4 regions of the Micromonospora sp. NPDC048898 genome follow, and region 1 is predicted to be linked to each of the others. Evidence: riboswitches for the same ligand, from Rfam matches in the RefSeq annotation. Region 1 holds a riboswitch; each other region holds the start of a gene.

Region 1 (7,337 bases):
CGACACCGCCCGCCGGGAGTTCCCGGCGGGCGGTTTCGCGTGTCCGGGGCGAGATCCACTCGGCTTCCCGAAAACCGGGGTGTCCCGGCAGGCCGGACACCCCGGGATCACGAAACCCGAGTCGATCAAGCGCTCGGCGCGCGGGCCGGTCGAGCGGCGTCGGGCGCGGGCCGGTCGAGCGGCGTCGGGCGCGGGCCGGTCGAGCGCGGCGGGCGGGTTCAGGCCGGGTCGAGCAGTGTGACCTCGCCGGTGGCCAGGTCGTAGAGGCCACCGGCCACGGCCACCCGTCCGGCGGCGACCGGCCCGGCGAGCAGGTCGTCGGCGCGCAGCGTGCCCACCGTTCGCCGGACGTGCCGACGGACCGCGAGCGGCAGCACCGCCGGGTCGTCGATCCCCACCTCGGTCACCGCCGGGGCGATCTCGTCCACCAGGTGCGCCAGCGAGCCACCGGGACGCTCCCCGGCGCGCAGCGCGTCCACGGTGGCGCCGACCGCGCCGCACCGCTCGTGACCGAGGACCAGCACCAGCGGTACGCCGAGCTGGCCGACCACGTACTCGATCGACCCGCACACCGCCCGGTCGAGCACGTGCCCACCGGTACGGATCACGCAGATCGCACCGAACGTCTGGTCGAAGATCGCCTCCAGCGGCACCCGCGAGTCGATGCAGCCGAGCACCACGGCGTACGGCTGCTGGTCGCCGGAGGCGGCGGCCGCGGCGGCCGTGACGTCGTGCCCGTGGATCGGCTGGCCGCTGACGAACCGCCGGTTACCGGCGAGCAGATCGGCCAGGGCGGCGCGCGGAGTGCCGCCGGCCTGCCGCCCCGGCCCCGACGTCCCGCCCATGGGCGCTCCCGAGGACCCCATGCCGTCCAGCTTGGCCCGCCGTCGGGCCCCACGGGCGGGGTCGGGAATGTTGGCCACGGCGTGATTGGTGTGCTGCCGTGGCGGGTAGCCGGGTACCAGTGGGACTGGTGGTGCCGGGCGGCCCTGGGGAGGTGGCGATGCCGGAGCGGTTCGAGGTCGGGCTGCCGGACGGCGTACGGCTCAACGTCGAGGCGACCGAGCCGACGGACGCCCAGGTCACCGCCGTCCTGTTGCACGGCTGGACGTTGGACGGGCGCGCGTGGCACCGGCAGGTCGACGCGCTGACCGCGGCGTTCGGCGGGTCGGTGCGGGTGGTCACCTACGACGCGCGGGGGCACGGTCGGTCCAGCTGCATGGCGTTGCCCACGGCCACCCTGGCCCAACTCGGCGACGACCTGGCCACGGTGCTCGACACGGTGGCGCCGGTCGGGCCGGTGGTCCTGGTCGGGCACTCGATGGGCGGCATGACGATCATGGAGTACGCCCACCGCCACGCCGCGCACTTCGCCGCCCGTACGGCCGGTCTGGTCTTCGTGTCGACCACCGCCGAGGGGCACACGCACACCGTCTACGGGCTCTCGCCCCGGATCGCCCGGTTGATCCGGTTGGCCGAGACGACAGGTGCCGGAGTGCTGGCCCGGTGCGGCTCCTGGCGAGCGCCCCGGGCGCTGCTGAACGCGCTGCGACCGAGCATCCGCTGGATGCTCTTCGGCGACCGCTGCGACCCCTCCGACATCCGCCTGGTGACCTCCGCGGTGGCTCGTGCGTCGCTGCGCTCGATCGGCGGGTTCCGCGCCTCCATCGGCACCCAGCACCGACTGGACACCCTCACCGCGTTGGCCCACCTGCCGGCCGCCGCCCTGGTCGGCGACCGGGACCGGCTGACCCCACCGCCGTGCGCCGAGTCGATCGCGGCGGCCCTGCCGGCCACCGAGTTGACCGTCTGCCCGGGTGCCGGGCACATGCTGATGATGGAGCGCCCGGACGAGGTCAACGCCGCCCTCACCGGCGTCCTGCGCCGGGTGCTCGCCGAACCGCCGCCCCGCAGCCGGGGGGCGACGCCCGCCGAAACGGGTGTCTGAGCGCGTTCCCGCACCTCGGGCGCGGCCGGCCAGGCGCGGGGCCGTACCCTTCTGCGGTCGGCTCGCGCGGTTCCCGCCGCCTGCCGGCGACCTTCGAAGGAGCGTGCGTTGACCGACCAGACCGGCCTGGAGCAGGAGATCGCCGTCGAGCAACGCCACCTCGACCGGGTGTACGCGCGACTCGCCGAACTGCGGCAGTCGGCGGTCCGAGCCGAGCGTGACGGCTACCGGATGGCCCGGGTGGGCACGTACGGCTCGTTGGTCGAGCGCGACGCGATGGTCTTCCACGCCGCGCAGCGGCGGCACGTCCTGGACGCCGAGTACGAGGGGCTGGTCTTCGGCCGGCTGGACCTGCGGGACCGGCAGGTGCTGCACGTCGGGCGCCTCGGCATCCGCGACGAGGACACCACCACGCTTGTCGTCGACTGGCGGGCACCGGCCGCCGCCGCCTTCTACCAGGCCACTCCGGCGCAGCCGCTGGACGTGGTGCGTCGCCGTACGATCCAGTCCCGCGCCGAGCGCGTCACCCGGATCGAGGACGACCTGCTGGACCCGAACGCCGCCCCGGAGGGGATGACCGTCGTCGGCGACGGCGCGCTGCTGGCCACCCTGTCCAAGGCCACCGGCCGGGGCATGCGCGACATCGTGGCGACCATCCAGCGGGAGCAGGACGAGGCGATCCGCTCACCCGGTTCCGGGGTGACGATCGTCGCGGGCGGCCCCGGCACCGGCAAGACCGCTGTCGCGCTGCACCGGGCCGCCTTCCTGCTCTACTCCGACCGCAGCCGGTACGCCGGTGGCGGCATCCTGGTGGTCGGCCCGTCGTCGGTCTTCGTGGAGTACATCGGTTCGGTGCTGCCGTCGCTCGGTGAGGACACCGCGACCCTGCACTCGCTGGGCACCCTGTTTCCGGGAATGAGCGCCACCCGCACCGACCCGCCCGAGGTGGCGGCGGTGAAGGGCTCGCTGCGGATGCGCCGGGTGCTGGAGCGGGCGGCCCGCGACGCGGTGCCGGGCGGCCCGGGCGAGCTGCGGCTGCTCTACCGGGGCACGTTGCTGCGGCTGGACCGGGCGGCGCTGGACCGGATCCGGGACCGCGCGCTGCACCGGGGTGCCCGACGCAACGAGGTCCGCCGGGCCGGCTTCGACGGGATCTTCGCCGCGCTCTGGGCGCAGGCCCGTGAGGTGGGCGTTCGACTGCCGGAGCAGCGGACCTTCGAGGCGGAGATCGCCGAGCGGTCGGAGTTCCGCGAGTTCCTCAAGGCGTGGTGGCCCCGGCTGCACCCGCGGCACGTGCTCGGCTGGCTGGCGCGGCCGGACCGACTGCGGCGGTACGCCGGGGGGATCCTCTCCGGCGCGGAGATCCGGCTGCTCACCGCCGCGTACCGGAACCTGGACTCGGACGGGTTGACCATCGCCGACATCGCGCTGCTGGACGAGTTGGACGCCCTGCTCGGCAAGCCGGCGCAGCCGGCCAGGGCCCGGCGTGACCCGTTCCAGTTGGCCGGCGGCGTCCGCGAGCTGAGCACCGCCAGCGACCGGCAGCGGGCCGCCCGCGCGGCGGCGCGGGAGCGTCCGGAGGACTACCGGGACTACGCGCACGTGGTGGTGGACGAGGCGCAGGACGTCTCACCGATGCAGTGGCGGATGGTCGGTCGGCGGGGTCGGCTGGCCTCCTGGACGGTGGTGGGTGACCCCGCGCAGACCGCGTGGACCGGCGACCCCGACGAGTTGGACCGGGCCCGGGACCAGGCGCTGGGCCGACGCAAGCGGCACGATTTCACGCTCACCACCAACTACCGCAACTCCGCGGAGATCTTCGCGGTGGCGGCGGCGGAGATCCGCCGGCTCTACCCCGACCTGCCGCTGCCGACGGCGGTGCGCTCCACCGGGGTCGATCCGGTCGAGCTGGTGGTGCCCGCGACGGGGTTGGAGACCACGACCGTGCAGGCGGCCGCCGGCCTGCTGACCGAGGTGGAGGGCACGGTCGGGGTGATCACGCCGGTCCCCCGCCGGGACGAGGTCGCCGGTTGGCTCGCCGCGCTCGACGCGCCGCGCCTACAGGTGGTGACCAGCCTGGAGGCCAAGGGCATGGAGTACGACGGAGTCGTGCTCGTCGCACCGAGCGAGATCCGGGCGGATCCGGGTGCCGGGGTACGCACCCTGTACGTGGCGCTGTCCCGGGCCACGCAGCGACTCACCACCATCGACCCGACCGGCTGATCCGTGCCCGCTCGTCGCACGGGCCAGCGGCCGACCTGACACTTGCACACATAGCGATGTGAACATACATTTGACCGGGCCCCGGCCGGCAGCGGAAGGTGGATCTCGTGGGCGCAGGTCATGACCACCACCACGGGTCCGTCGCCAATGCCGCACAGCAGCACCGGGGCCGCCTCTGGGCGGCGTTCGGGCTGCTCGCCACCCTGATGGTGGTCGAGGCGGTGGCCGCCCTGCACACCGGCTCACTCGCCCTGCTCTCCGACGCCGGGCACATGTTCACCGACGTGCTCGGCATCGGGATGGCGCTCGCCGCGATCACCGCCACCCGACGGGCCACCGGCGACCCGCAGCGCACCTTCGGGCTCTACCGCCTCGAGGTGCTCGCCGCACTGGCCAACTCCGTCCTGCTCTCCGGCGTCGCGATCTACGTGGTGATCGCGGCGATCCGCCGCTTCGGCGACCCGCACGAGGTCGTCGCCGGCCCGATGCTCGTGGTGGCCGTGCTCGGCCTGCTCGCGAACGTCGCCGCCTTCGCCCTGCTCCGCGCCGGCGCCCGGGAGAGCATCAACCTGCAGGGCGCCTACCTGGAGGTGCTCGGCGACCTGCTCGGCTCACTGGGCGTGATCGGCGCGGCACTGCTCATCGCCGTCACCGACTGGTGGTGGGCCGACCCGCTGGTCGCGGTCGCCATCGGCGCGTTCATCCTGCCGCGCACCTGGCGGCTGGCCCGCGCCGCCGTCCGCATCCTGGTGCAGGCCGCCCCGGAACACCTCCAGGTGACCGCCGTGCACGACCGGCTGGCCGCCGTCCCCGGCGTGGTGGAGGTGCACGACCTGCACGTCTGGACGCTCACCTCGGGCATGGAGGTGGCCTCCGCGCACCTGACCATGGCACCCGGCGCGGAGGTCGGCGCGGTGCTGACCGCAGCGCGTACCGCCCTGCACGACGACTTCCGGATCGAACACGCGACCTTGCAGATCGAGCCCGGCGCCGCCACCGGGGCCTGCGGCTCGATCGAGTGGTAACACCCGTTTCCGTGATGACCTGCGCACCTTCCGTCACATCGGCTGCAGCGGCCCCACCGGCACCGGTAGGCTCGGTCCCGGCCTCCACCAGGCGGCGCCCTCCAGGCGCCGGTGGCGGTCGCCGCCTAATCGCCCAACCAGGCGAACCGGGGAACCACGTTCCTGGGGTGCATCCGCGTCAGCGGTAGGGATCTTCCGTCCCGAACCCGTCAGCTAACCCGGTCGGCGGCTGACGGAAGGACATGCGCAGTGGCACCAGCACGACCACCCGCCGCCCGACTGGCGGCCCTGATCGTCGCGATGTTCGCCCTCGGCGTCGCGATCCCGGCCGGCACCGCCTCGGCCGCTCCCCCGACCGGCCTGCGGGCCGCCGCCGCACCCGACACCGACGAGGAGGGCGGCACCCCGTCGCTGCGCGCCCAGCTCGAAGCCGCCAGCAAGGGCTACCTGGACGCCAAACGCGCTCTGGACACCTCGGTGCGGCGGCAGCAGCAGCTCGCCACCCAGCTGAAGACCATCGAGGTCGAGCTGGCCCAGCGCGACGGCAAGGTCGGCCAGATCGCCGGCGTGGCGTACCGCACCGGCCGGCTCGGCGCGGTGTCGGCGCTGCTCAACAGCAGCAGCCCGGAGGGCTTCATGGACCGGGCCGCCGCCCTGGAGGCGGTGGCCGCCAACGAGGACCGGGTGCTGCGCGACCTGCTCGCCACCAAGGACGAGGCCAATCGCACCCGGGCCGCCCTCAACGGCGAGATCACCGAACAACGCAAGCAGGTCACCGTGATGGCCAAGCGCAAGGAGCAGGCCGAACGCGCCCTGACCGTCGCCAACACGCCCAAGCCGCCGCAGACCACCGCCGACACCAGCTCCAACCGGGGCACCTCCACCGCCAACGCGAAGGCGGCGCCGCGCAACTCCGACGGCTCCTGGCCATCCGAGTCGTGCAGCGTCAACGACCCCACGCCCGCCAACGGCTGCATCACCCCGCGCACCCTGCACGCGCTCAACCAGGCCAAGGCCGCCGGCTTCACCCGGTACGTCTCCTGTCACCGCCCCAGCGGCTCCGGCGAACACCCGAAGGGCCGGGCCTGCGACTTCGCCGCACAGACGAGTGGCTTCGGCGGCAACGCCACCGGTGGCGACAAGACGTACGGCAACAACCTGGCCGCGTACTTCATCCGCAACGCCGACCGGCTCGCCGTGCTGTACGTGATCTGGTACCGGCAGATCTGGCTGCCCAGCAGCGGGTGGAAGTCGTACAGCGGCGCCAGCGGCACCCCGTCCACCGACCACACCAACCACGTCCACCTGTCGGTCTACTAGACCCGCCCCCGGTCCAGGGGTGATCCACTCTCGTTCGCCAACTCCGGGGTCTCCGGGACGACGGGACACCCCGGAGTTGGCGATGTGGTGTCGATCATGAGGGCGGGTCGTCGCCAGGCCCCGGCTACGTCGCCAGGCCGGGTGATGTCGTCGGCAGACCGGGGTACGTCGCCGGGCGTACCCCGGATGTCGTCGGCGGTCGGACGACCCGGCACGGGCCGGCGGGCAGCATCGCGGTATGCGTCGGATTCCACCCACCGCCCGCAAGGGGCTCCTCACCCTGCACCTGGTCACCTCGCTCGGCTGGCTCGGTGCCGACCTGGTGCTCCTCACGCTCGGCATCGCCGTCCAGCGGGGCGCCGACCCGGCGGTGGTCTACCCGGTCACGGCGCTTGTCGGCACGGTGCTGTTCGCGCCGTTGAGCGTCCTGGTCTGGCTGATCGGCGTCGCCAGCGCGCTACTCACCCCGTGGGGTCTGTGGCGCTATCGCTGGGTGGTGGCCAAGCTCGTGCTCACCACGGTGATGGTCGGGCTGGTGCTGTTCCTGCTCACGCCGAATCTGCGGCACGCCGGTGCGGTGGGCGCCGCCCTCCCCGCACGGGACCGCGTCGACCTGGTGATCGCGCCCGCGGTATCGACCATCCTGATGATCATCGCGACGGTGCTGTCCACGTACAAGCCGTGGGGCCGCCGCCCAACCACCCAACCCGCCCTCTCGGGGCACGGCCGCAACCCGTGACCGGGCGACCGCAACCGGGCCACCGCAACCGGGCCACCAAGATCGCGCCACCACGACCGGGCCACCAAGATCGCGCCACCAC
Region 2 (7,337 bases), on a different contig from region 1:
CGAGTCATCACCTCAAACACCGGATGGCAGCTGAGCAGATTATCCGGCTAGTTTCTAGCGTTGACGGAAGATATCGAGGAATTCGGAATCAGCGAGAGAAGGTTCAGAATCGGCACCCTTGCAAAGTTGGCCCACTGCCCGGAAGGTTCAAGCGGGATCATCATATTGGTAACTATGTTCCTTCCGAATGAACCCTTGACCTTCCCGCTAAGAAGGCCAGCCTCTCGCAAATCACTTTCCAAAACTGTCGCGAACCACTTTCCCTTGAAAAGAGTGAACGCGATCCCAGATCTATAGCGTCGGTCGACTAGTCGTTCGACACGTTTCAGTAGGTCATCATGCGCCGAATCGGGCGGCGGCAGAGCCTTCCGCAGGAGGTCCATCTCTTGCGCGAGCAAGGCCTGGTCTGCCAGACCAGAGTGGTTTGTGTGCACGCGAGAAGGTACCCGATATCCCGAATACTTGTGCGCACGTAATATCGCTGCCGCAACCGAGATCCTTACCCATTCTCTCCAACGTTCAGTGACGCTGTTTAGCCAGGCAGCCTGATCGGGTATAGCGGACGCGACTTTCGCCGATGACACGTCCAACAGTGCTGACACGGAGTCGACTAGATTGCCGCCCGAGAATACATGTCCCTCGATGTCATAGCACTCCGTGTAGATCACGTGGGGCGAACGGCACTTGGTGCGCCTCACGTCATCGATGTCCTTATCGAAGATGAAGACTGACACCGCATGCCTGCCCTTGAAATTGATCCTGAGTAGGGCGCGCCGCCGCATGCTTTCGTACCATTTACGGAGAGCGCTTTTACCGTCGCCTGCATACTCCGGCGGCAACTCCTGCGGAGTTATGAGCACGTAGTCCCAACTCGACCGACAGACCGATCGTGCAATCTTTTCGTACACATAGACGTCTGGAAATTTACCTTCGGTATAGATTTGCAGACGTGCCCTTCTCATCTGCGAAGATCGGGCAAATGCGCCGGCCGAATGCCTAAGGCGCTTCACTTCAGATTCCGAAGATGTTGTCATCGGCGACTTCAGCCATAATCTCAGGCGAGTGGGTAGCTACGATGATCTGAGCTTCTGGGTTTACGGTGCGCATAGTCGCAAGAAGTCTGCGCTGCCAGTCGATGTGCATGGAAAGCTCCGGCTCATCGATAATAATCGTGTTCGGCCCGCACCTGATGGTCTCGACAAGAATCCTCAGGATCTGCTTCTCACCCGACGAGAAGTTAGAGATCTCTAAATCTTTGTCGTTGACGCGGGCCTGAATTCCACGATCGGCGAAGCTAATCTCTTTAAAACCGAAGAAGAATTCGTTCACCAACTCCTGAAGTCGATTTCGCGGTTCTTCTAGCCGCCTTAGACCCTGTTCGAGCTTCTCAATGTCGCTTACCACCCGCTGAAGTGGCGCATCGTCTTCGTAACGCTCTTTGAATCGGTCGAAGCTACGACTATTCTTTCGCCCGTACGTAGAACTTCCCTGCCGCTTAAGGAAATCGACTACATACTTGTAGGCTTCCTGCGTAGGTGTCGAGTTGGGCGTTTGCGTTGTCTTCACGAAGAAGATACTTTCGAGGATGCCCGCAATTCCGTCATCTTGGAGTTCTCGAACTTGGGAGAGGATGCTATTGGCGTACTGCTGCCACAGCTGTTGAAGCTCCCTCTCGAAGGCTTCATCGATAGCTTCCTCGTAACGCTGAGACTGTCTCCTTGGAACCGGCCCTCTCTCAATTCTAGTAGGCATTAACCGAGAGGTATTGAGAAAACTGTGGGGGAATCTGGCGACCGATCGCGGCTTGGTTAACCACTGCGTCGGACCTTCAGCGGCAGCCCTACTACTGATCTCAATTATCTCTCCATCTTCGGTTTCAACAGCATAGAATCCTTCGTCAGTGTCTTCTTCTGTTTGTCGAATGATGGAGCGCGTGTACTGCTTTTCGCCTGAGTTCGTAGAAAAGGTAACGGATGCCCGCTCGACTGGGATTCGCGTTACGGCTCGATGGTCATTCGAAAGCGCAGCGTGAATAATTTTTAGAAGAGAAGTTTTTCCCAAGCCATTAAGGCCGAAGATCACGTTCAACTTGGGGTCGAAATCGATGTCGATGTCAACGGATCTGCCGGCAAGTCCCGTAACATGGAGGCTGTCGACGCGGGTCAATCGGAAAATCCCTTGTTCGTTGGTGATGGTCAACATGTTCACTAGGAACTGGTTCCAGCTCCTAGCAGACACTGTGTAACCGGTTGGGCGCAAGATGCGACCGACTAAGAAACGGTAGACGGATAGGGCTGGCGTGCGTCCCTCTTTCGGGCCTGGGGAGACCTGGTCCTGCACGCTCGACCCGCACGGTGACGCTGCGGTCGCGTTGACTAGGGCGTGTGCGGCGGCCCGATGCCCGTATCGAGATGTCCGCGCAGGGCTTGGCCCCTGCTGGCTCGCAGAGGGGCAGCGCTATGGGGCGCGCCCAATGGCCCACTAATGGCCCGTACCGCACTGGTTGGCTTGGACACGGAGAAGCCCTGGTCGGGGCTATGTCTCCCGATCAGGGCTTCTCCGTGTGGAGCGGGTGACGGGAATCGAACCCGCACTGTCAGCTTGGGAAGCTGATGTTCTGCCATTGAACTACACCCGCAAGCGGCACCACTGTACCCGAGTCGCCGAGCCCGTGCACCCAGGCACCCCGACCCCCGACTTGCCCGCGTGCCGCTCTGCCCGCTCTGCCCGTTTCGCCTGGTTCGGCCAGGGTTCGGCCCGACTTGATCCACTCGGGTTTCTGAAAGTCGGGGTGTCCGAGCGGCCGGGATACCGCGAGTTCATGAAAACCGAGTCGATCATGCGGGGCGGCGCCCGCAGGCCGGTGCCGGGCAGGGCAGAGCCGGACGGGGCGGGAGAGCGAGGGGTGGTGCGGTGCCGGGCAAGGCAGCGCGGGGGCGACGCGGCGCGGGGCAGCGCGGCGCGGGGCAGCGCGGCGCGGGGCAGCGCGGCGCGGGGCAGCGCGGCGCGGGGCAGCGCGGCGCGGGGCAGCGCGGCGCGGGGCAGCGCAGGGGCGGTGCCGGGCGTACAGCCGAATGCCGGCTCCGTCAGCACGGAGCCGGCACCGACTGTCTCTGGGCCGTGGTGGTCAGGCGGCTGTGCACTGGACGTCACGGCTGCGGCGGGCCGGGCGCGTCTGCGGCACGGTGAGTGGCGCGGCAGCCGCCGTCGGGGCGTGCGGGTCGAGCCAGACCCGGACGGCCGGACGGCCCGGCGTGAGGCCGGGAACGCCCGCGAGGTGCTGCTCGCGGCGGGTGAGCATCGCCACGTCGACGGTGAACTCGAAGAGCCTCCAGTCGACCTGCGGCTCGGCGCGGGCGCTCTGCGCCAGTTGCGCCAGCCGGACCGGATCGGTCACCGGACGGGCACGCCCCGCCACGTACGCCTCGTCGTCGCTCTCCTCCGAGGGGAACGAGTGCAGCGCGTAGCGGCCGTCGCGTTCGAGGTCACGGCGCTTCGGAGAGTCGATGACGAAGCAGAACAGACCCTCGTCGGTGATGACCGGGGAGACCGGATGGACCCGGGGCCCGCCGTCGGCACGGACCGTGGCCAGGTAGCCGAAGCCCGGCCCGTACTGCTGGAGGAGAACGCGGATCCCGTCGGCGAGGCGGGGCTCGTCGGCGGCGAATTCGGACCAGGAAGCCATGCGAGCATCCTATCGAACAAATGTACGAGCAGCGACCTCGACGCGCTGGTCATCGGCACCGAATCCGGTGGGTTTTCGGGCCGCCGCTATGGTGGTCCGATGCTGCTCTCCGACCGCGACCTGGTCTCCGAGATCAAGGCCGGCACGCTGGGCCTGGAGCCGTTCGAGCCCACCCTGGTCCAACCTTCCAGCATCGACGTACGACTGGACCGGCTGTTCCGGGTGTTCAACAACCATCTCTACACCCACATCGACCCGGCGATGCAGCAGGACGACCTGACGTCGGCGATCGAGGTGCCCGACGGGGAGCCGTTCGTGCTGCACCCCGGGGAGTTCGTGCTCGCCTCGACGTTGGAGGTCATCTCGCTGGGTGACCAGCTCGCCGGTCGGCTGGAGGGCAAGAGTTCGCTGGGCCGGCTGGGGCTGCTCACGCACTCCACCGCCGGTTTCATCGACCCCGGCTTCTCCGGTCACGTCACGCTGGAGCTGTCGAACGTGGCGAACCTGCCGATCACCCTCTGGCCGGGCATGAAGATCGGGCAGCTCTGCATCTTCCGGCTCTCCTCGCCGGCCGAGCACCCCTACGGCTCGGCGGTCTACGGCTCGCGCTACCAGGGGCAGCGGGGGCCGACGCCGAGTCGCGCCTGGCAGCACTGGCGCACCTGGCCCACCCGCTGAACCCCGGACGACGGGGGCCCGCCGCGACGAATCGCGACGGGCCCCCGGTCAGCGCACTGATCAGCCGGGACGGCCGTAGCTGTGGACCTGACCGTCGTCGGCCCTCTTCATCTTGACCGGCTCGCCGGCCTGCGAGGCGTGCACCACCCAGCCGCCACCGACGTACATGCCGACGTGGTGGATGTCGCTGTAGTAGAAGACCAGGTCACCGGGGCGCAGGTCGGGCTTGCTGACGTCCTTGGTGGCGCGGCTCTGGGCGGCGGCGTTGTGCGGCAGTGACACACCGGCCTTCGCCCAGGCGGCCAGCATCAGCCCCGAGCAGTCGTACGAGTTCGGGCCCTCGGCACCCCAGACGTAGGGCTTGCCGATCTGCGCGCAGGCGAACTTGACCGCCGTGCCGGCGGCGCCACCGGGATAGCTGGCAGGGCAGGGCGCCGGGCGCAGCGGACCGCCGCCACCGCTGCCGTACACCTTGAGGCGCAGCTTCTGCAGCTTGTCGATCTCCTCGTTGATCTGCTTCTTCTTCGCCGCCAGCTGAGCCTCGGTGCGGGTCAGTTGGGCCACCATCGCATCGAGCGGCGCCTTCTGCCCGGCCAACTGGTCGCGCAGGTCGGCCACCTCGCGGACGTCCTGCTGCTGGTTGTGCGCGAAGCGGTCGAGCATCTCGAGCTGCCCGACCACCTCGCTGGGCGACCGGCTGCCCAGCACGGCGTTGACGGTCAGCACGTTCTCGCCCTTGTACGCGCGCACCGCCAGGGCACTGACCTTGTCCATCGCGGCGTCGACCTGGCGCTCCAGCGGGGCGATCCGGGCGGCCAGCGCGCCGGCCTGCCTGCGCTTGGCGGCGAGGTCGATCCGGGTGGCGTTGTGCTGTTCGATGATCGGTTCGAGTTTGTTCCAGTCGGCGTCGATCTGGCGCTCGATCTCGGCGACGGACGGGTCGGCGTGGGCCGCCGTGGCGCTGCCGGTCAGGACGACGGCGACGCCGGCCAGGGCAGCGAGCGCGGTGGTGAAGCGGGACCAGCGTGGGCGCGGCGCGATCGACATGGGGCCGGCTGCTGCCGACCGCTCGGACGACGGCCGCGGGGCATGGAGTGCCACCGGGTTCCGTACTCCTTCTTCCTGACCGCCTACCGGGTTAGCTGACGGGTTCGGGCGGGAAGTCGGCGCCCTACCGCAATGGCTGCGGATTCACCCCGGGGGACTTGGGTCCCCGGTTCGTTCGGAAACGACTCGGCGGTGTCGGTCCGTTACCGCCCGGGCTGGGCGGAGCTGCTATCGGGCCGACGAAAGACCAGAGTAGAGACGCTCGTTACCACTCCGCAACCCGCGCGGCCGTGACACTCCGTACCGATCCGAGAGGCGCACCGACCGGACGTGAAGATTTCTTTCCAAGTGGGTCGACACATAGAAAGGTATTGACGCGGGCTCCCGGACGGCGCGAAGGTGACCTGACCTGCACCCGTGGAATCTAGGGGGTTCGATGCACCATCCAACCCTGTCCCCCGGCCGGCGCGCACTGCTCGCCGCCGCCGTGGTCGCCGCCGCGACCGCGGTACCGCTACCCGCCAACGCCACCGCCGTACCCACCGGCGACCGTCAGCAGCAGTACGCCGCCGCGGCGGCCGAGTTCGGCGTACCGACCGACGTGCTGCTCGGCGTCTCCTACCTGGAGTCCCGCTGGGACAGCAACGCCGGCACACCCAGCACCAGCGGCGGTTACGGCCCGATGCACCTGACCGACGCCCGACACGTGGCCGCCCTGCCCGTAGCCGGCCACCACGACACCGACACCGACACCGGCACCGGCACCGGCACCGGCACCGAGGATCCGCGCGGCGACGACTCCCGTACCGCGCTGGCACCCGCGCCTCGTCCGGCGGACCCGGCACCATCGGCAGCCGCGTTGCAGACCGTGGACGCCGCCGCCGCGCTGACCGGCGCGGCCCCCGACTCGCTGCGGACCGACGTCGGCGTCAACATCCGGGGCGGCGCGGCGCTGTTGGCCTCGTACCAGCGGGAGTTGGGCGCGCCGGTCGGTGCCGGCACCGACCCGGCCACCTGGTACGGCGCGGTGGCCCGCTACGCCGGCGCGGACACCGCCGACGCCGCGGCGGCCTTCGCCGACGAGGTCTTCACCACCATCGGCACCGGCGAGTCGCGGACGACCGACGACGGAGCCCGGATCACGCTGCCGGCCCGGACGATCCGCCCGGAGCGTTCCTGGCTGGACCGGCTGGGTCTACGCCGGCTCGCCCGCCCGGACGGGCTGGAGTGCCCCCGCACCATCTCCTGCGAGTGGATCCCGGCGCCCTACGAGGCGTTCGGCGACGGGGACTACGGCAACCACGACCTGTCCGACCGGCCCGCCCGGCAGAAGGTCGAGTACATCGTCATCCACGACACCGAGGGGAGTTGGGCGACGACCCTGCGACTCGTCCAGGACCCGACCTACCTGAGCTGGCACTACACGCTGCGCTCGGTGGACGGGCACGTCGCCCAGCACGTGCAGACCAAGGATGTCGCCTGGCACGCCGGCAACTGGTACGTCAACGCCAAGGCGGTCGGGCTGGAGCACGAGGGCTTCGCGGCGCAGGGCACCTGGTACACCGAGGCCATGTACCGGGCCTCGGCGAAGCTGGTCCGGCACCTCGCGCTGCGGCTCGGCGTCCCACTGGACCGCCAGCACATCATCGGTCACGACAACGTGCCCGGCACCGTCGCCGCGAACGTCCGGGGGATGCACTGGGACACCGGCCCGTACTGGGACTGGACGCACTACTTCACGCTGCTGCACGCGCCCCGGCTGGACACCGGCACCCCGGCCACCGGTCTGGTCCGGATCGACCCGGACTTCGCCACCAACCAGCCGGCGTTCGTCGGCTGCGTCACCGCCGGTGTGCCGTGCGCGCCACGCGGCTCCTCGGCGGTGGTGCTGCGCTCCGCGCCGGCCGCGGACGCGCCGCTCGTCAAC
Region 3 (7,337 bases), on a different contig from region 1:
GGGCCGCCGTGGCCGACGGGCAGCACCCGTTCGCGGTGATCGTCGGCTGCTCGGACTCGCGCCTGGCCGCTGAGATCATCTTCGACCGGGGGCTTGGTGACCTGTTCGTGGTCCGCACGGCCGGGCACACCGCCGGTCCGGAGGTGCTGGGCAGCGTGGAGTACGCGGTGACAGTCCTCGGCACCCCGCTGGTGGTGGTGCTCGGCCACGACTCGTGCGGGGCGGTGCAGGCGGCGCGGGAGTCCGCCGCGACCGGCACGCAGCCTCCCGGGCACCTGGGCGCGGTGGTCGATGCCGTGCTGCCCAGTCTGGCCCGGGCCCGCGCCGAGGGTGTGGAGGACATCGACGGCATCGTCGACATCCACATCGCGCAGACCGTCGAGACGCTGCTGGGGCAGTCGCCCGTGCTGGCCGACGCGGTGGCGCAGGGGCGGTGTGCGGTGGTGGGTGTGTCGTACCGGCTCGCCGCCGGCGTGGTGCGCCCGGTGGCGGCCGTGCCGGCCGGCTTCGCGACGCTCGACGTGCCGGCCGGGTCGGCCGCCTGACACGTCGAGGGCCGCCCCGCACGAGGCGGAGCGGCCCTCGGGCCTGTTTCATAAGAGCTGGCCGCCCGGACTCCGCCTCGACTCGGCCGCCCTTATGAAACAGGCCCTCGACGGAGGATCCGGTGGGTCAGAGCATCGACATGTGGACGTGGTCGGTGTGGTTCGACGGCCCGCTGTACGACTTCCAACCGCTCGCCGGGAACCAGATCTGCCGGTTCCAGATCACGTAGTAGATGCCGAGCCGGTCGGCGTTACGGATGAGGAACGCGGCGACGTTGTTGCCGTACGTCCGGGTGTCCTCGTTGTGCCAGGGCGCGAAGCCGCTCTTCTGTAGCGACCAGTCGCAGGCTTTGCCCTTCGGGTGCTCCCAGGGCCCACCGGGGCGGTAGCAGCCGACGAACCGGTTGAAGCCGGCCCGCTTGACCTCCTTGTACGCGTGCAGCGTGCGCGGCGTGATGCAGCCGGACGTGGTCGGGTCGTTCTCGCTGCACGACTGCGCCTTCCAGTCGCCGTCGGCGGTGCGGCCCGGCCCGATCTTGGCGACCGGCGAGGTGGCGTCCACCAGGCCGCCGGTGAAGCCCTTGCCGCCGACCAGGGAGAGCGCCTTGTCGGCCTCGTTCTTGCGCTTGGCCATCACGGCGGTCTGCTTCTGCTGCTCGCGAACCTCGGTGTCGAGGAGGAACTTGGCCTTCTCGGCGCGGGCCTTCACCGCGTTGACCTCGGCGAGCTTGTTCTCGTTCACCATGTTGATCTCGTCGAGCAGCGCGGCGCGCTGCACGAAGGTGTCGGGAGCGTCGCTTTCGAGCAGCATCGCGAGCGCGCCGATCCGACCGGTCCGGTACGACTGGGCGGCGATCTGCCCGACCTGTGGTGCCAACGCGTCCAGGTCGGCCTTGGCCCGGTCCACCTCCAGCGCCAGCTCCAGCTGACGCTTCTTGGACTTGTCCAGTTTGGACTTGGCGGCGGAGTAGTCCCGGTTGGCCTGCTCGATGACGTCGTTGAGCAGCTTCGGCTCGCCGTCCTCCTCGTGCCCGGACGGTGTCGGGGTCGTCGGGGCGGCGTGGGCCGGCAGGGGCCCGGCGAGCACGGTCAGTGCGGCGATCACGGCCACCACGGGTGTCAACCAGCGGCGTAGGGGTGCCGTCACAATGTTCCCTTCCGTCGACCGCCGACCGGGTTAGCTGACGGGTTCGGGGCGGAAGTGGCCCCTACCGCTGACGCGGATTCACCCCACGTACCTGGGTCCCCGGCTCGCCGGTTGGCGATTGGGCGGTGGCACCGCAGGCGCCGCTTCGCGCCTTCATCGGTAACCGGCAGCGAGGTTACCCGAGAGTCGACCGCGTGAGCTACGCCTGGATGCCTACCAAAAGTGTCAATTCGCCATAGCGCTGGGTGATCAGTGACGCGGTTCTCAGGGTGGAGACCCGATCTGGTCACGCTGAGGAGTGTCACCATGCCGTTTCCGTGCTCCTGTTCGACTCCGGCCACCCGTCGGTGGCCGTGGATGGGGGCGGGGTCCGCGTCTGGTCCGACTCGTCGGGGCGAGACGTTCGCGGTGAGCTGAGGGCGGCCAGGGCCTCCGCCCGGTCCGGCTCCGGTGGCCGCCGGGCGGCGTCGGCGGGCGGCGTGGCGTCGGCCCGCCCGGCGGCGGTCACGATCGCGGCCAGCCCGGTGGTCAGTGGCACGGCGGCGATCAGACCGAGCGTGGCGACCGCGCTGCGGACGATTTCCTGCGCGAGGAACTCGCTGGTGAGGATCTGCCCGATCGGCCGCGAGTCGGCGGTGAGTAGGAGTAGCAGGGGCAGCGACGCGCCCGCGTACGCCAGCACGATGGTGTTCACAGTGGAGGCGATGTGCGCGCGGCCGACCCGGGTCGCGGCACGGTAGAGCTGCAACCGGGTCAGCCCGGGGTTGGCGTGCGCCAGCTCGGTGACGGTGGCCGCCTGGGTGACCGTCACGTCGTCGAGCACTCCGAGCGAACCGATGATGATCCCGGCGAGCAGCAGGCCGTGCAGGTCCACGTCGGCCTGGAACATCGACAGTGTCGTCGCGTCCTCGCTGCCGAAGCCGGTGAGGTGGGTCGCGGCCGTGGCGATGGTGGCCAACACCCCGGTCAGCACCAGGCTGCCCAGGGTGCCGAGCACCGCCACCGAGGTCTGTGCGGTGACACCGTGCGTCAGATAGAGCACCACGAACATGATCAGCGCCGCGCCGACCACCGCCACCAGGAGGGGTGACCCGCCGGCGCCGATGCCCGGCAGCACGAACGTGAGCAGGATGGTGAAGCTGGCTGCCAACCCGGCGAGTGCGGCCAGACCCCGCCACCGACCGAACGCGACGATCGCCGCGGCGAAGATCACCGCCAGCCACAGCATCGGGGTGCCGCGCTGGTGCTCGGCGATGTTCCAGTTGCTGGTGCTGGGATCGACGGGATCGGTCAGCTCGACGAGGATGACCTCGTCGCCGACCTCGACCCGTGGCGCGCCGGGCCCGTCGGGGATCGGTGTCCGTACCTGTTGGCCGGCGGTCGGCCCGTCGTCCACCCGGACGTCGACAGTGCCGCACGGCCCGCCGCCGACCCGGGGCGTGCCCTCGGGGCTCGACGGCAGCGGCGGGCACGCCTCGGTCACCACCCGGGTCACCGTGCCGCCGTAGCGCGGCACGTCCGCCCCGCCATCGGTCTGCGGTGTCCCGCCGCGCGGCCAGAGCAGCGCCGCGGCGAGCACGGTGGCGACGAAGAGGGGCACCACCGTCACGACGAGGAGCCGCCGCACCCGGGGCGGGGCGGACGGAGCAGAGCGGGTGTGGTCGGAACCCAAGGCGAGACTCCCAACGATCCGGTGCGGGGTACGTGTCAGTGAGCCGGTCGGTTCATCCGCACCGTGGAATCGTGGCGGGAGACGCGGTGGATCGCTGACCGGCGACCACCTGATCACGGATGGTCAGTGCCCGGCCCGGGCGGCCAGCGGCGACGCCACGGCGTGGCGACGCCGGTGCCCGTTCGCGCGGCGGCATGCGGGGGGTCATCGTGGGGAATGCTAACCAGCCCGGCCCGGGGGCGCAGGTCGTGACGGGGTGTCGTCGGTCCGGGGCCGGGGCCGGCGTCGGGGTGCGGGGCGTCAGCCGCGCTTCATCAGCCGGCCGACGGCCGCCATCATCTCGGTGGCCATCTCGTCGGCCCGCCCCTCGGCGGCTCCCTCGTGCATGCAGTGCCGGGCGTGCCCGTCGAGCAGCCCCAGTGCCACCTTGTCGAGGGCGGCCTGGATCGCGGAGATCTGGGTGAGCACGTCGATGCAGTAGCGGTCGTCGTCGACCATCTTCTCGATCCCGCGGACCTGGCCCTCGACTCGGCGGAGCCGCGCGAGCAGCTGGTCCTTGCTGGCGGTGTACCCGCGGATCGGGGTGGGTGCGGTCATGTCGACCAGGATAGCCTACCCCGTGGGGGTATGGTACGGTCACTCCTGGACCTGATACCCCCACCGGGTACCGGTAACGGAAAAGGAGACGATCCGATGGTCAACACCACGTTCCAGGTGCAGGGCATGACCTGTGGGCACTGCGTCAGCGCGGTGAGCGCCGAGGTCGGCGCCATCGCGGGCGTGCGAGACGTCCAGGTCGACCTCGCGACCGGCCAGGTCAACGTGAGCAGCGAGCAGCCGCTGGACGTGCAGGTCGTCCGGGCCGCCGTCGACGAGGCCGGCTACGACCTCGTCGACGCGTGAGCGCGGGGGCCGGCATGCGTACCGTGACGAGACTTGCCGGATTCGCTGTCGGCCTCGCGGCGATCTTCGGCGCCACGTACACGGTCGGCCGGGTGGCCGACCGCACCCCGGTCGTCGAGGACCGGCATGACGGCGACGCCGTGCACACGACGGAAGAACGCGGCGAGCCGGCCGACCGGATTCCCGGTGGGCTGCTCGTCTCCGACCGCGGCTACACCCTCGACCCGGTCGCCGCCCCGGCCGACCAGTTCGCCTTCCGGATCACCGGTCCGGACGGCCAGCCGGTGACCCGGTACGACGTGGCACACGACAAGCGGATGCACCTGATCGTGGCCCGCCGGGACCTGTCCGGCTTCCGCCACGTGCACCCCGACCTGGCCGCGGACGGCACCTGGCGGGTCGGCACACCGCTGGCCGGCCCCGGGCAGTGGCGGGCGTTCGCCGACTTCACCCCGACCGGGGGTGAGCCGCTGACGCTCGGCGTGGACGTGACAGTCCCCGGTGCGCTGACCGAACGACAGCTGCCCGCCCCGGCGACAAGCACCACCGTCGACGGCTACACGGTCACCCTGGCCGGCGCGCCGCAGCCCGGCCGCACCTCCCCGCTCACCCTCACCGTCAGCCGGGACGGGCGGCCGGTCACCGACCTGGAGCCCTACCTGGGCGCGTACGGGCACCTGGTGGCACTGCGCCGGGGTGACCTCGCGTACCTGCACGTGCACCCGGACGGGACGCCCGGCGACGGGCGGACCCAACCCGGCCCGGCCGTCACCTTCCTCGCCGACGTGCCCTCGACCGGGAGTTACCGGCTCTACCTCGACTTCCGGCACGGCGGGGCGGTGCACACCGCCGAGTTCACAGTCGTGACCGGCACCCCGCCGGCCGACGCCCCGACAGCCGGGAGCAACCCGAGCGGACCCGCGCCGAGCGGCGGTGCCGACCACGGCACCCCCGGGCACGGGCACAACTGACGGGACGAAGACGATGACCACCACCAGCAGACCGCTGCCCGAGGCACCCAACCGGATCGAGCTGGCGATCGGCGGGATGACCTGCGCCGCCTGCGCCGCCCGAATCGAGAAGAAACTCAACCGGATGGACGGGGTGAGCGCCGCCGTCAACTACGCCACCGAGAAGGCGTCCGTCCGGTACGCCGACGGCGTCACGCCGGACGACCTGATCGAGACCGTGCGCAAGACCGGGTACACGGCGGCGCTACCGGCCGCGCCGACGGCCGAGGAGCCGGCGGATCCGCTACGCGGTCCGCGTACCCGGCTCTGGGTCTCGGTGGCCCTCAGCGTGCCGGTGGTCCTGCTGGCCATGGTCCCGGCCTGGCAGTTCGACTACTGGCAGTGGCTGTCGCTGACCCTGACCGCCCCGGTGGTGGTCTGGGGTGGGCTGCCGTTCCACCGGGCCGCTTGGACCAACCTGCGGCACGGCGCGGCGACGATGGACACGCTGGTCTCGCTCGGCACGCTTGCCGCGTTCGGCTGGTCGCTCTGGGCGCTCTTCCTCGGTGACGCCGGCATGCCCGGGATGACGCACCCGTTCCGCTTCGCCATCACCCGCACCGACGGCGCCGGCAACATCTACCTGGAGGCGGCCGCCGGGGTGACGGTGTTCATCCTGGCCGGTCGCTACTTCGAGGCCCGATCCAAGCGGACCGCCGGTGCGGCCCTGCGCGCCCTGCTCGAACTCGGCGCCAGGGAGGTGGCGGTGCTGCGCGACGGGGTGGAGACCCTGCTCCCGGTGGATCGGCTCGTCGTCGGCGACCGGTTCGTGGTCCGACCCGGCGAGAAGATCGCCACCGACGGGGTGGTCGAGGAGGGCACCTCCGCCGTCGACGCCAGCATGCTCACCGGTGAGTCGGTGCCGGTCGAGGTCGGCCCGGGGGACGGCGTGGTCGGCGCCACCATCAACGCGGGCGGACGGCTGGTCGTCAGCGCCACCCGGGTCGGCGCGGACACCCAGCTCGCCCGCATGGCCGACCTGGTCGAGCAGGCGCAGAGCGGCAAGGCGGCCGTGCAGCGGCTGGCGGACCGGATCTCCGGTGTCTTCGTGCCGATCGTCATCACCCTGGCCGTCGGCACGCTCGGCTGGTGGCTCGGCACCGGGGCCGGCCCGACCGCCGCGTTCACCGCCGCCGTCGCCGTGCTGATCATCGCCTGCCCCTGCGCGCTCGGCCTGGCCACCCCGACCGCGCTGCTGGTCGGCACCGGTCGAGGTGCCCAACTGGGTGTGCTGATCAAGGGGCCGGAGGTGCTGGAGTCCACCCGCCGGGTGGACACCGTGGTGCTGGACAAGACCGGCACCGTGACGACCGGCCGGATGACCCTGGTGGACGTGGTGCCGGCGAGTGGCGAGGAGCGGGCCGAACTGCTCCGGCTCGCCGGGGCGGTGGAGGCCGCCTCCGAGCACCCGATCGCCCGATCGGTCGCCGCGGGTGCGAGCGAGGCGGGGTCGCTGCCCCCGGTGACGGGCTTCCGCAACCTCGAAGGGCTGGGCGTGACCGGCACTGTCGACGGGCGGGCCGTGCTCGTCGGTCGGGCCCGGCTACTGCGCGAGCGGGAGATCGAGGTGCCGCCGGAGGTCGAGTCGGCCGTCGCTGCCGCGGAGGCCGCCGGGCGTACGGCGATCGTCGCGGGCTGGGACGGGCGGGCCCGGGGCGTGCTCGCGGTCGCCGACGTGGTCCGGCCGACCAGCCGGGCGGCGGTGGCCCGGCTGCGGGCGCTGGGGCTCACCCCGATCCTGCTGACCGGGGACAACACCACTGTGGCCCGCGTGATCGCCGCCGAGGTGGGCATCGACGAGGTGATCGCCGAGGTGCTGCCGGCCGGCAAGGTCGACGTGGTCAAGCGGCTCCAGGCGCAGGGGCGCTCGGTGGCGATGGTCGGCGACGGGGTCAACGACGCCCCGGCGCTGGCCCAGGCCGACCTGGGATTGGCGATGGGCACCGGCACCGATGTCGCGATCGAGGCGTCCGACCTCACCCTCGTCCGGGGCGACCTGGACGCCGCGGTGGACGCCATCCGGTTGTCCCGACGCACGCTCGGCATCATCCGGGGCAACC
Region 4 (7,337 bases), on a different contig from region 1:
GTGCCCCGGGTGCGGCCCTGCCGGGTCGTCGCGGGCGTCGCCGTCGCGTCGTCCACGCCGCGCCGAGGAGGATACGAACGTGCTGGTGACCCTGCCAAGCCTCGGTATCCCCGCATGACGAGCGTCGACGCGGTGTCCACGGCCCGGCCCGGCCACGCGCCGGCCCGGCTGCCCTCGCTGACCGGGCTGCGGTGGATCGCCGCGTTGCTGGTCTTCGGTTTCCACGCGGGCACCATGCGGATCATCGCCGAACCGGACTACAAGGCCGTGGTCGACAAGCTGTTCAGCCTCGGCCTGTCCGGGGTGCAGTTCTTCTTCATCCTCAGTGGGTTCGTGCTGGTCTGGTCGGCGCGCGAGGGCGACTCCCGGCGCACCTTCTGGCGGCGGCGGGTTGCCAAGATCTACCCCAACCACCTGGTGCTGTTCGGGGCGACGGTGCTTGTCGCCTGGTGGTTCGCCGACCCGGTCCTGCCGGCGGCCGCGTTGGAGAACGTGCTGCTGTTGCAGGCCTGGGACCCCCGGCCGGGCTGGTTCTACAGCATCAACACCGTGAGCTGGTCGCTGTCCTGCGAGTTCTTCTTCTACCTGTGTCTGCCGCTGGTGCTGCCGTTCCTGCGCCGGGCCCGGCCGAAGCTGCTCGTGGTGCTGATCGTCGCGCTGCCCCTGCTGATCCTCGCGCTCTGGCCGGCCCAGCACCTGGTGCCGGAGGTGAGCCGGTGGTGGTTCACCCAGATCTTCCCGCCGGTACGGTCGCTGGAGTTCTGGTTGGGCGCGGTGGCGGCCGAGCTGATGCGCCGGGGTCTCTGGCGTGGCCCGGGGCTGGCCTGGGCCAGCCTGATCTTCGTGGGCGTCTGGGCGGTGGCCGCACAGTGGATCCCCGCGGAGCTGTGGACCACGCTGCTCGCGGTCGCGTACCTGCTGGTGATCGCCGCCGCGGCGGACGCGGACGTGCGCGGCCGGCGGTCGCCGTGGCGGTCCCGGCCGCTGGTCTGGCTCGGCGAGGTCTCGTTCGCCTTCTACCTGGTCCACGTGCTGGTGATGACCAGCGTGCTGCGCTTCAGCGGTGACTGGGGGACCGGCTTCCCGGGCTGGCGCGGCCCGGCCGTGGTGCTCGGTTTCCTGCTGGTGAACCTGATCCTCGCCGGGTTGCTGCACCGCTTCGTCGAGACCCCGATGATGCGCCGGCTCGCACCGCGCCGTCCGGCCCGACAGGTGTCCGTGCCCGGACAACGCACAGCCGCGACCCAGGCCGCCGACGCCGACCGGACCGGCCGCACCGGTGGGCCCGACCAGACCGACAGTCGATCAACGTACGCGGACACCCGCTGACACCGTCCACCCAGGTCAGCGTGTCGGCGCGGCGTGCGCCGACACGCCCGTGGTCGATGCGGCAGGCGCCGGTGCGACGGTAGCGTGGGGACGTGCTTCCGGTCGCGTTCACCTGTCCGCTGTGGTGGGTGGCGCGCTGGGCGACACGGGTGCTGACCAGCCTCGCCGTCGTCGCGGCCCTGGCGCTCGGCGCAGGTCCGGCCTCGGCCGCCGTGCCACCGTCGCACCCGACCGCCGCGTCGGGCGTGAGCGCCGCGTCGGGCGTGAGCGCCGCGTCGGGCGTGAGCGCCGCGCCGACCGCGGATGTCGCCGAGGAGACCTTCCCGGCCTGGTCGGTCGACGCGCCACCGGCTCTCCCCGGCGGCCTGGGCGCCATCGCGATCGGCGTGCTGCCGGTGTGCGCGAGCGGGTCCGACCGGCTGCCGCTCGTCGACGGTCTGCACAGCTGGCCGCCCCGGGGACCACCCGGGCGCTGAGCCCTCCGGGACACGCCGTCCCGTCGCCGCGCCCTGTCGACCCACCAGCTCCGCACCCCGCCGATCCCTGGCCCGCCGTGGCCGGGCGGCCGGTGGGGCTCCCATCGCTCTGCTTCCTCCGCGAGGTGCCGCCCATGGAGACAGTCGTTTTCTACCAGTTCGTAACCGAGGTGCCGCAGGCCGCTGCCATCTGGTCGGCCCTGTTCCTGCTGGCGCTCGGCGTACTCGCCGTGCTGGTCGCCCGGCCCGAACGGGACCGGCTCACCGACGACCCGCCGCCGCCCGTCCCGACCGCCCGTGAGGTGGCCGCGGCCGACACCGTCGACAGGCACCGGTACGCCGAGGAGGTGACAGTCGCCGCGGCCGGCGCGGCCAGGACGGCCGGGCGGCGACGGGATGCCTGGCTGACGGCTCAGGACCAGGTGGAACGGGCCTGGACGCGGTACGACGAGGCGGACGCCGCCGCGCGTCGCTTCGCGGGGTCCGGGGCGCTGCCCAGCCCGGACACCCCCCGCACCCCCGCCGAGTACGCGTCCCGGGAGCGCTACCTGCACCGTGCGGCGACGGCGGCGTACTGGCGGGGCGACCTGACGATGGCGCAGCTCGGTGACGTCTTCGGGCGTCGGCGCGGCTGGGATCCCCGGCGGCACCCGGTCGAGCAGGAGGCACTGCTCAGCCGGGTGATCCGGGACGCGAGGCTGGCCGACTACCAGGCCGCGGCCACGGCGGAGCGGGCCGCCTGGCGGGATGCGGACCTGGCCGCCTCCTCGGCGCGCACCCTCGCCGCAGAGGCGGCCGCGGCGGTTGCCCGGTTGCGGCCCAGCCCGGCACCCGTGCGCCGGCTGGTGCGCGGGGTGCCCCGGCCCGCCGTCGTGGCACGCCGGCTCCCGGCCCGTGCCCTTCGCGCCCGATCCGTTATGTGAGCCCGGTCACGGGATTTGCGAATCGGGCGTCCGGCACGATCGGCTCGATTTTTCCCGGGATCGTGGCCGCATTGTCGGCGGCCTGTCCGGTTGTCGACCGTAGGCGTCGCCGTAACCGGTTGTCCCATCGAGTCACGTCATCGGCAATACGCGCAGAAATTGTGGCACCAATTGAGGTTTACGCAGGTGAGGCCGGCTTGGCAGGGTGTGGATGGGCCAGTAGTGTCGTCCCGTCCGGTGCGGTAACCGATCGCAAGAGGCGACGCCGCGCCGACCCGCTCAATCGTGATCAACGAACCGGGGACCCATCAGTAAGTCCGGGGTGAATCCGCGAGCCACGGCCCGCGGTAGGGCGATCTTCCCGCCCGAATCCGTCAGCTAACCCGGTAGGCGGTGTCGGAAGGAGTTCCAAACTCGTGCAGCACCTTTCCACCCCTCGGCTGTTCCCTCGCCTCCACGGCGCAGCGGTGCCCCCGCTCATCCGTCCAGTGACGGTGAGCTGACCCCCGGGTCATCGCCTCTCCCGCCCGGCCGTGCCGGGCGTTCCCCTGAGCGGTTCACCATCCGCGGACCACGGTCCGCGCGCTGGCGCCTGCCCGGACACCGGTCGCGCCCCGGTGTGCCGCTCTCCCCCCGATCCGTGGAGGACCCCGTGAAGCACACCATGCAGCGCCAGCTCCGCCGCATCGCGACCGAGCGCCCGTACCAGATCGTCGCCGCCACCGCCGCGGCCCTGGTGCTCGCCGCCACCACCGGCACCCTGCTCACCGTCGCCGACGACGCCCCGGCCGCTCAGCGCACCGCGACCACGGTCGCCGAGATGCGCAGCGACACCACCACCACCTCCCACGGCGACGCGTCCCCGCTGGCCAGCGCCGCGCCGTCCAGTGCCGCCCCGGCCACCAGCGCCGCGGCGCCCGCCGCCAAGGCCAGCAGCAACCCGGATCTGACCCGTAAGCCGACACCGCCGAAGCCGCCCGCGACCAAGGTGCTCGACTACGAGTACGAGGCGCAGAACACGTACTACAACTGCGGCCCGGCGGCCACCCGCAACGCGCTCAGCGCCAGCGGGATCGACCGCACCCAGGAAGAACTCGCCGCCGAACTGGGCACCACCGAGATGGGCACCAACTCGGCCGAGGACACCACCCGGGCGCTCAACGCCGAGGTGAAGGGTTCCCCGTACCGGACCCGGATGTTCCCCGGCGCGCCCAGCCCGGCACAGATGGACCGGCTCCAGGCCGACGTCGTCCGGGCCATCACCGACGGCCGGGGCGTGGTGGCCAACGTCGTCGGCGACGCCACCGACACCGACGGCGGCTGGCACTCCTACGGTGGCGGTCACTACGTCGCCGTCGTGGGTTACAAGGACAACGGTCGCACCGTGCGGATCGCCGACTCGGCGAACCCGGCCGACCCGTCGTACTGGATCACCACCATCGACCTGGCCAACTGGATCACCAGCCGGGGCTACTCCGCCTGACCCGGGCACCCCGACAGCCGCGGGCGTCGTCCCCCACAAGGGGCCGACGCCCGCGGCGTCTCTCCCGCTGGCCCGGGTACGCCCCCGTCGACGACTCTCGTCCGGGACAGCGAACCGTGCGAGACTGCGGCCGTGGTGGATGAGTCGGGTGGTCACGCCGGTCGACGGCCGGTCCTGCTGCTGTTGCACGGCATGGGGACGACCGGTGACGTGTGGCTGCCCTGGGCGCCGCACCTGGAACGACACTGGCCCGGCCGGTGGCTGGCACCGGACCTCGCCGGCCACGGCTGGGCACCGCCGCTGCCGTCGTACTCCTTCGCCGGTCTCGCCCAGCGGATCGCGCAGGCACTCGCCCCCGACGACCGGCTCGTCGTGCTCGGGCACTCGCTGGGCGGCGTGGTCGGCCTCGCGTTGGCCGCGCGGGACGCCGGGATGCCTGTGGACGCCGTGGTCGGGTTCGGCATCAAGGCGCTCTGGTCACCCGCCGAGCTGGACCGCGCCGCCGAGCTCGCCGCCCGCCCGGTGAGCTGGTTCGCCAGCCGCAATGAGGCGGCCCGCCGCTACCTGCGCGTCTCCGGGCTGGCCGGCCTGCTCCCGCCGGACCACCCGGTGGTGGACGCCGGCCTTCGTCAGGTCGACGGCAGGTGGCGTCTCGCCATGGATCCCCACGCCTTCGCCGTCGGCGAGCCCGACCTCGGTGCGCTGCTGGCGGCGACCGACGCCCCGGTGCTGCTGGCGCGCGGCGAGCACGACCCGATGGTCACCGACGCACAGCTCAAGGAGTACGGCGTACCTGTCGCCACGCTGCCCGGCCTCGGACACAACGCGCACGTGCAGGACCCGGCGGCCGTGCTGGCGCTGCTGGACGCGTACCGCTGAGGTTCCCCGAGCGTCCCTGGGCCGACAGTCCCGGTCAGGCGAGGGGGGAGAGCTGCGGCGAACGTTCCGCCGGGTCGGCCTCCGTCGCCGCCAACTCCCGACGGGCGGCGGTCAGGAACGCCTCGGCGTACGACTCGGCGGGGAAGTCACCCAGGTAACGCCGGCGGGTGGTCCAGCGTTCCGCGGCCAGCGGATCGGTGTCCAGCAGCGCGGTCAGCACACCGTCCAGGTTGGACATGTCCCGACGCAGCACGTAACCCGACGCGGCCAGCGGGAAACGTTCGGTGAACCGGTCGCCCTCGTCACCCATGTCGGTGACCGCGTACGGCTTGCTGGAGTAGAGGTAGTCCGAGATGACCCCGGACACGTCCGAGACCAGCGCGTCCGAGGAGTTCACGCACTCGGTCAGGCTCAGCTCGCGGGCCGCCGCACCGACCACGTGCGGGCGACCGCTGCTGGCCCGATCGGCGACCAGCAGCTCGGTCAGCCGGCCCAACTGACGGGCCGAGGCCGGGTTCTGCGCCGTGTACGGGTGGGCCCGCAGGATCACTGTCGCGCCGCGCTCCAGCAGCCGCCGCAGCAGCCCCTCGGCCACCGGCAGCGAGCAGTAGTCGGCGTCGGCGTGGTGCCCGGTCCACGTCGGCGTGTACAGCACAGTCGGATGCGCCAACCCCCGGGCCGGCTCCGGGCGTACCTGGATCGACTCGACCTGCGGGCGGCCCACCACCACGAACTTGTCCGCCGGGATCCGCACGCCGGCACGGGCGTACCTGTCGATCGCCGCCGGCCCGGCCACGAAGATCCGGTCGAAGATCCCCGACACCGGGTTGGCGCTCGGCGCCTTGTCGCTGTCGCCGTGGTGCAGTTGCACGTGGGTGAGCTGGGTGAAGCGGATGCAGTGGCTGTTCTTCGCGCCGTGGTTGACGTAGAACGCCGCCCGCAGGCTCGGCACGAGCGCCTCGTCCATCGCCCGCAGGGTGGGGCAGTAGACCACCGGCGCGTCGGTGGCCGCGGCGATCGGGGCCAGGAACTCCGGCTCGCGCAGCACGACCAGGAACGGCCGGCCGATCCGTTGCAGGTACGGCAGCCACATGGTGACCTGGTATTCCGAGCCGGGCGGCGCGGAGAAGTAGAGCAGGAACTCCGGCTGGTGCCGGCGCAGCGCCCGAGCCACCGGCCCGCCACCGGCTCCCGGCCGCAAGCGCCGCCGGGCCAGGTCCAGGGCGACCACACCGGTGCCGACGCCGACCAGCAGGCTCGCGGCCAACGCCACACCGGCCGGCAGGGTGAGCGCGGCGGCGAGCGTCAGGACGGCGAGCAACCCGAGCAGGATGGTGCCGAGCCGGTCGGCGACCAGCGGCGTCCAGGCGCGGACCGGCAGGTTGGCCGCGCGGATCTCCAGGTTGCCGGCGGTACGCAGAGGCCCCACCAGCAGCACCAGCCCCAGCAGGACCAGGGCGGTGGCGACAAGGGTGAGGCTGAGCCCGTCGTCCAGCCGTCGGGAGTAGCCGACCAGGATCGCGGCGGCGATCAGCGTCGTCTCCGCGACGAGGTCGGCGGTGGGTCGGATCCGCTGCTCGGCGGCCGAGGCGGCCAGCGCGGCGACGGCCAACGCCAGCCCCCAGCCGGTGGCGCCGGTGAGCGCCAGCACGACAAAGGCCAGCACCGCCAAGCCGGTGCTCAGGCACCGGGCGGCCAGCTTTCGGACCAGGTCGCCGCGCATGTCGCTCCGTTCGTGGTTCCGCCGCCGGTCGGGGTCAGCTCGTCGGCGTCGCGCCGGCCGTCGCCTGGACCTGACTCGGCCCGGTCTGGACCGGCACGCTCGGCGTGGGCCCGTCGCCGGGCGCCCGGCGTACGTCGATGACCTGGCCGGTCAGGTCGGAGATCAGCACGTCCAGTGACGACTGGGCGACGGCCTCCGCGGCGAGCAGGGTGTGCTCCGGCTCCTCGCCGAAGGCCCGCGTGCGCATCGGCGTGGCGGTCCGCTCCGGGTTGATGCAGTTGACGCGGACGCCGACGTCGGCCCACTCGTCGGCGAGCGCCTGGGTCAGGTTGACGAGCGCGGCCTTGGTGGCCGAGTACAGCGCGTAGCGGGCCCGCCCCCGGGTGTAGGAGCTGGACGTGTAGAGCAGCAGTTGGCCCTTGGTCTGCTGGAGGTAGGGCAGGGCCTGCCGGGCGATGGTCACCGGGCCGACGAAGTTGACCTGGAGCACCCGGTCCATCGTCTCCTCGTCCATCTCGGCGAGG

Evidence for each region. Region 1 has a riboswitch for cyclic di-AMP ahead of ACGFIQ_RS34415 (coiled-coil domain-containing protein). Riboswitches for the same ligand answer to the same signal wherever they lie in the genome.
Region 2: linked by a shared signal. The riboswitch ahead of ACGFIQ_RS15270 (NlpC/P60 family protein) and the one ahead of ACGFIQ_RS34415 (coiled-coil domain-containing protein) in region 1 are both predicted to bind cyclic di-AMP.
Region 3: linked by a shared signal. The riboswitch ahead of ACGFIQ_RS06765 (coiled-coil domain-containing protein) and the one ahead of ACGFIQ_RS34415 (coiled-coil domain-containing protein) in region 1 are both predicted to bind cyclic di-AMP.
Region 4: linked by a shared signal. The riboswitch ahead of ACGFIQ_RS32540 (C39 family peptidase) and the one ahead of ACGFIQ_RS34415 (coiled-coil domain-containing protein) in region 1 are both predicted to bind cyclic di-AMP.

The regions. Positions count from the first base shown of each region.
Region 1 is NZ_JBICUF010000026.1:129-7,465, reverse strand. It holds gene ACGFIQ_RS34435 (carbonic anhydrase) at 219-845, opposite strand; gene ACGFIQ_RS34430 (alpha/beta fold hydrolase) at 1,004-1,948, shown strand; gene ACGFIQ_RS34425 (HelD family protein) at 2,057-4,171, shown strand; gene ACGFIQ_RS34420 (cation diffusion facilitator family transporter) at 4,279-5,196, shown strand; cyclic di-AMP (ydaO/yuaA leader) riboswitch at 5,309-5,440, shown strand; gene ACGFIQ_RS34415 (coiled-coil domain-containing protein) at 5,446-6,516, shown strand; gene ACGFIQ_RS34410 (hypothetical protein) at 6,755-7,255, shown strand.
Region 2 is NZ_JBICUF010000004.1:465,261-472,597, forward strand. It holds gene ACGFIQ_RS15245 (hypothetical protein) at 48-1,034, opposite strand; gene ACGFIQ_RS15250 (AAA family ATPase) at 1,012-2,202, opposite strand; tRNA gene ACGFIQ_RS15255 (tRNA-Gly) at 2,565-2,638, opposite strand; gene ACGFIQ_RS15260 (pyridoxamine 5'-phosphate oxidase family protein) at 3,128-3,685, opposite strand; gene dcd (dCTP deaminase) at 3,785-4,363, shown strand; gene ACGFIQ_RS15270 (NlpC/P60 family protein) at 4,424-5,410, opposite strand; cyclic di-AMP (ydaO/yuaA leader) riboswitch at 5,477-5,612, opposite strand; gene ACGFIQ_RS15275 (N-acetylmuramoyl-L-alanine amidase) at 5,847-7,337, shown strand, end outside.
Region 3 is NZ_JBICUF010000001.1:1,432,881-1,440,217, reverse strand. It holds gene ACGFIQ_RS06770 (carbonic anhydrase) at 1-545, shown strand, start outside; gene ACGFIQ_RS06765 (coiled-coil domain-containing protein) at 673-1,692, opposite strand; cyclic di-AMP (ydaO/yuaA leader) riboswitch at 1,697-1,827, opposite strand; gene ACGFIQ_RS06760 (YibE/F family protein) at 1,994-3,364, opposite strand; gene ACGFIQ_RS06755 (metal-sensitive transcriptional regulator) at 3,665-3,961, opposite strand; gene ACGFIQ_RS06750 (copper ion binding protein) at 4,058-4,267, shown strand; gene ACGFIQ_RS06745 (hypothetical protein) at 4,282-5,238, shown strand; gene ACGFIQ_RS06740 (heavy metal translocating P-type ATPase) at 5,252-7,337, shown strand, end outside.
Region 4 is NZ_JBICUF010000020.1:82,994-90,330, reverse strand. It holds gene ACGFIQ_RS32555 (acyltransferase family protein) at 115-1,329, shown strand; gene ACGFIQ_RS32550 (hypothetical protein) at 1,422-1,805, shown strand; gene ACGFIQ_RS32545 (hypothetical protein) at 1,940-2,728, shown strand; cyclic di-AMP (ydaO/yuaA leader) riboswitch at 2,995-3,136, shown strand; gene ACGFIQ_RS32540 (C39 family peptidase) at 3,369-4,211, shown strand; gene ACGFIQ_RS32535 (alpha/beta fold hydrolase) at 4,344-5,090, shown strand; gene ACGFIQ_RS32530 (CDP-glycerol glycerophosphotransferase family protein) at 5,125-6,813, opposite strand; gene ACGFIQ_RS32525 (D-ribitol-5-phosphate cytidylyltransferase) at 6,848-7,337, opposite strand, start outside.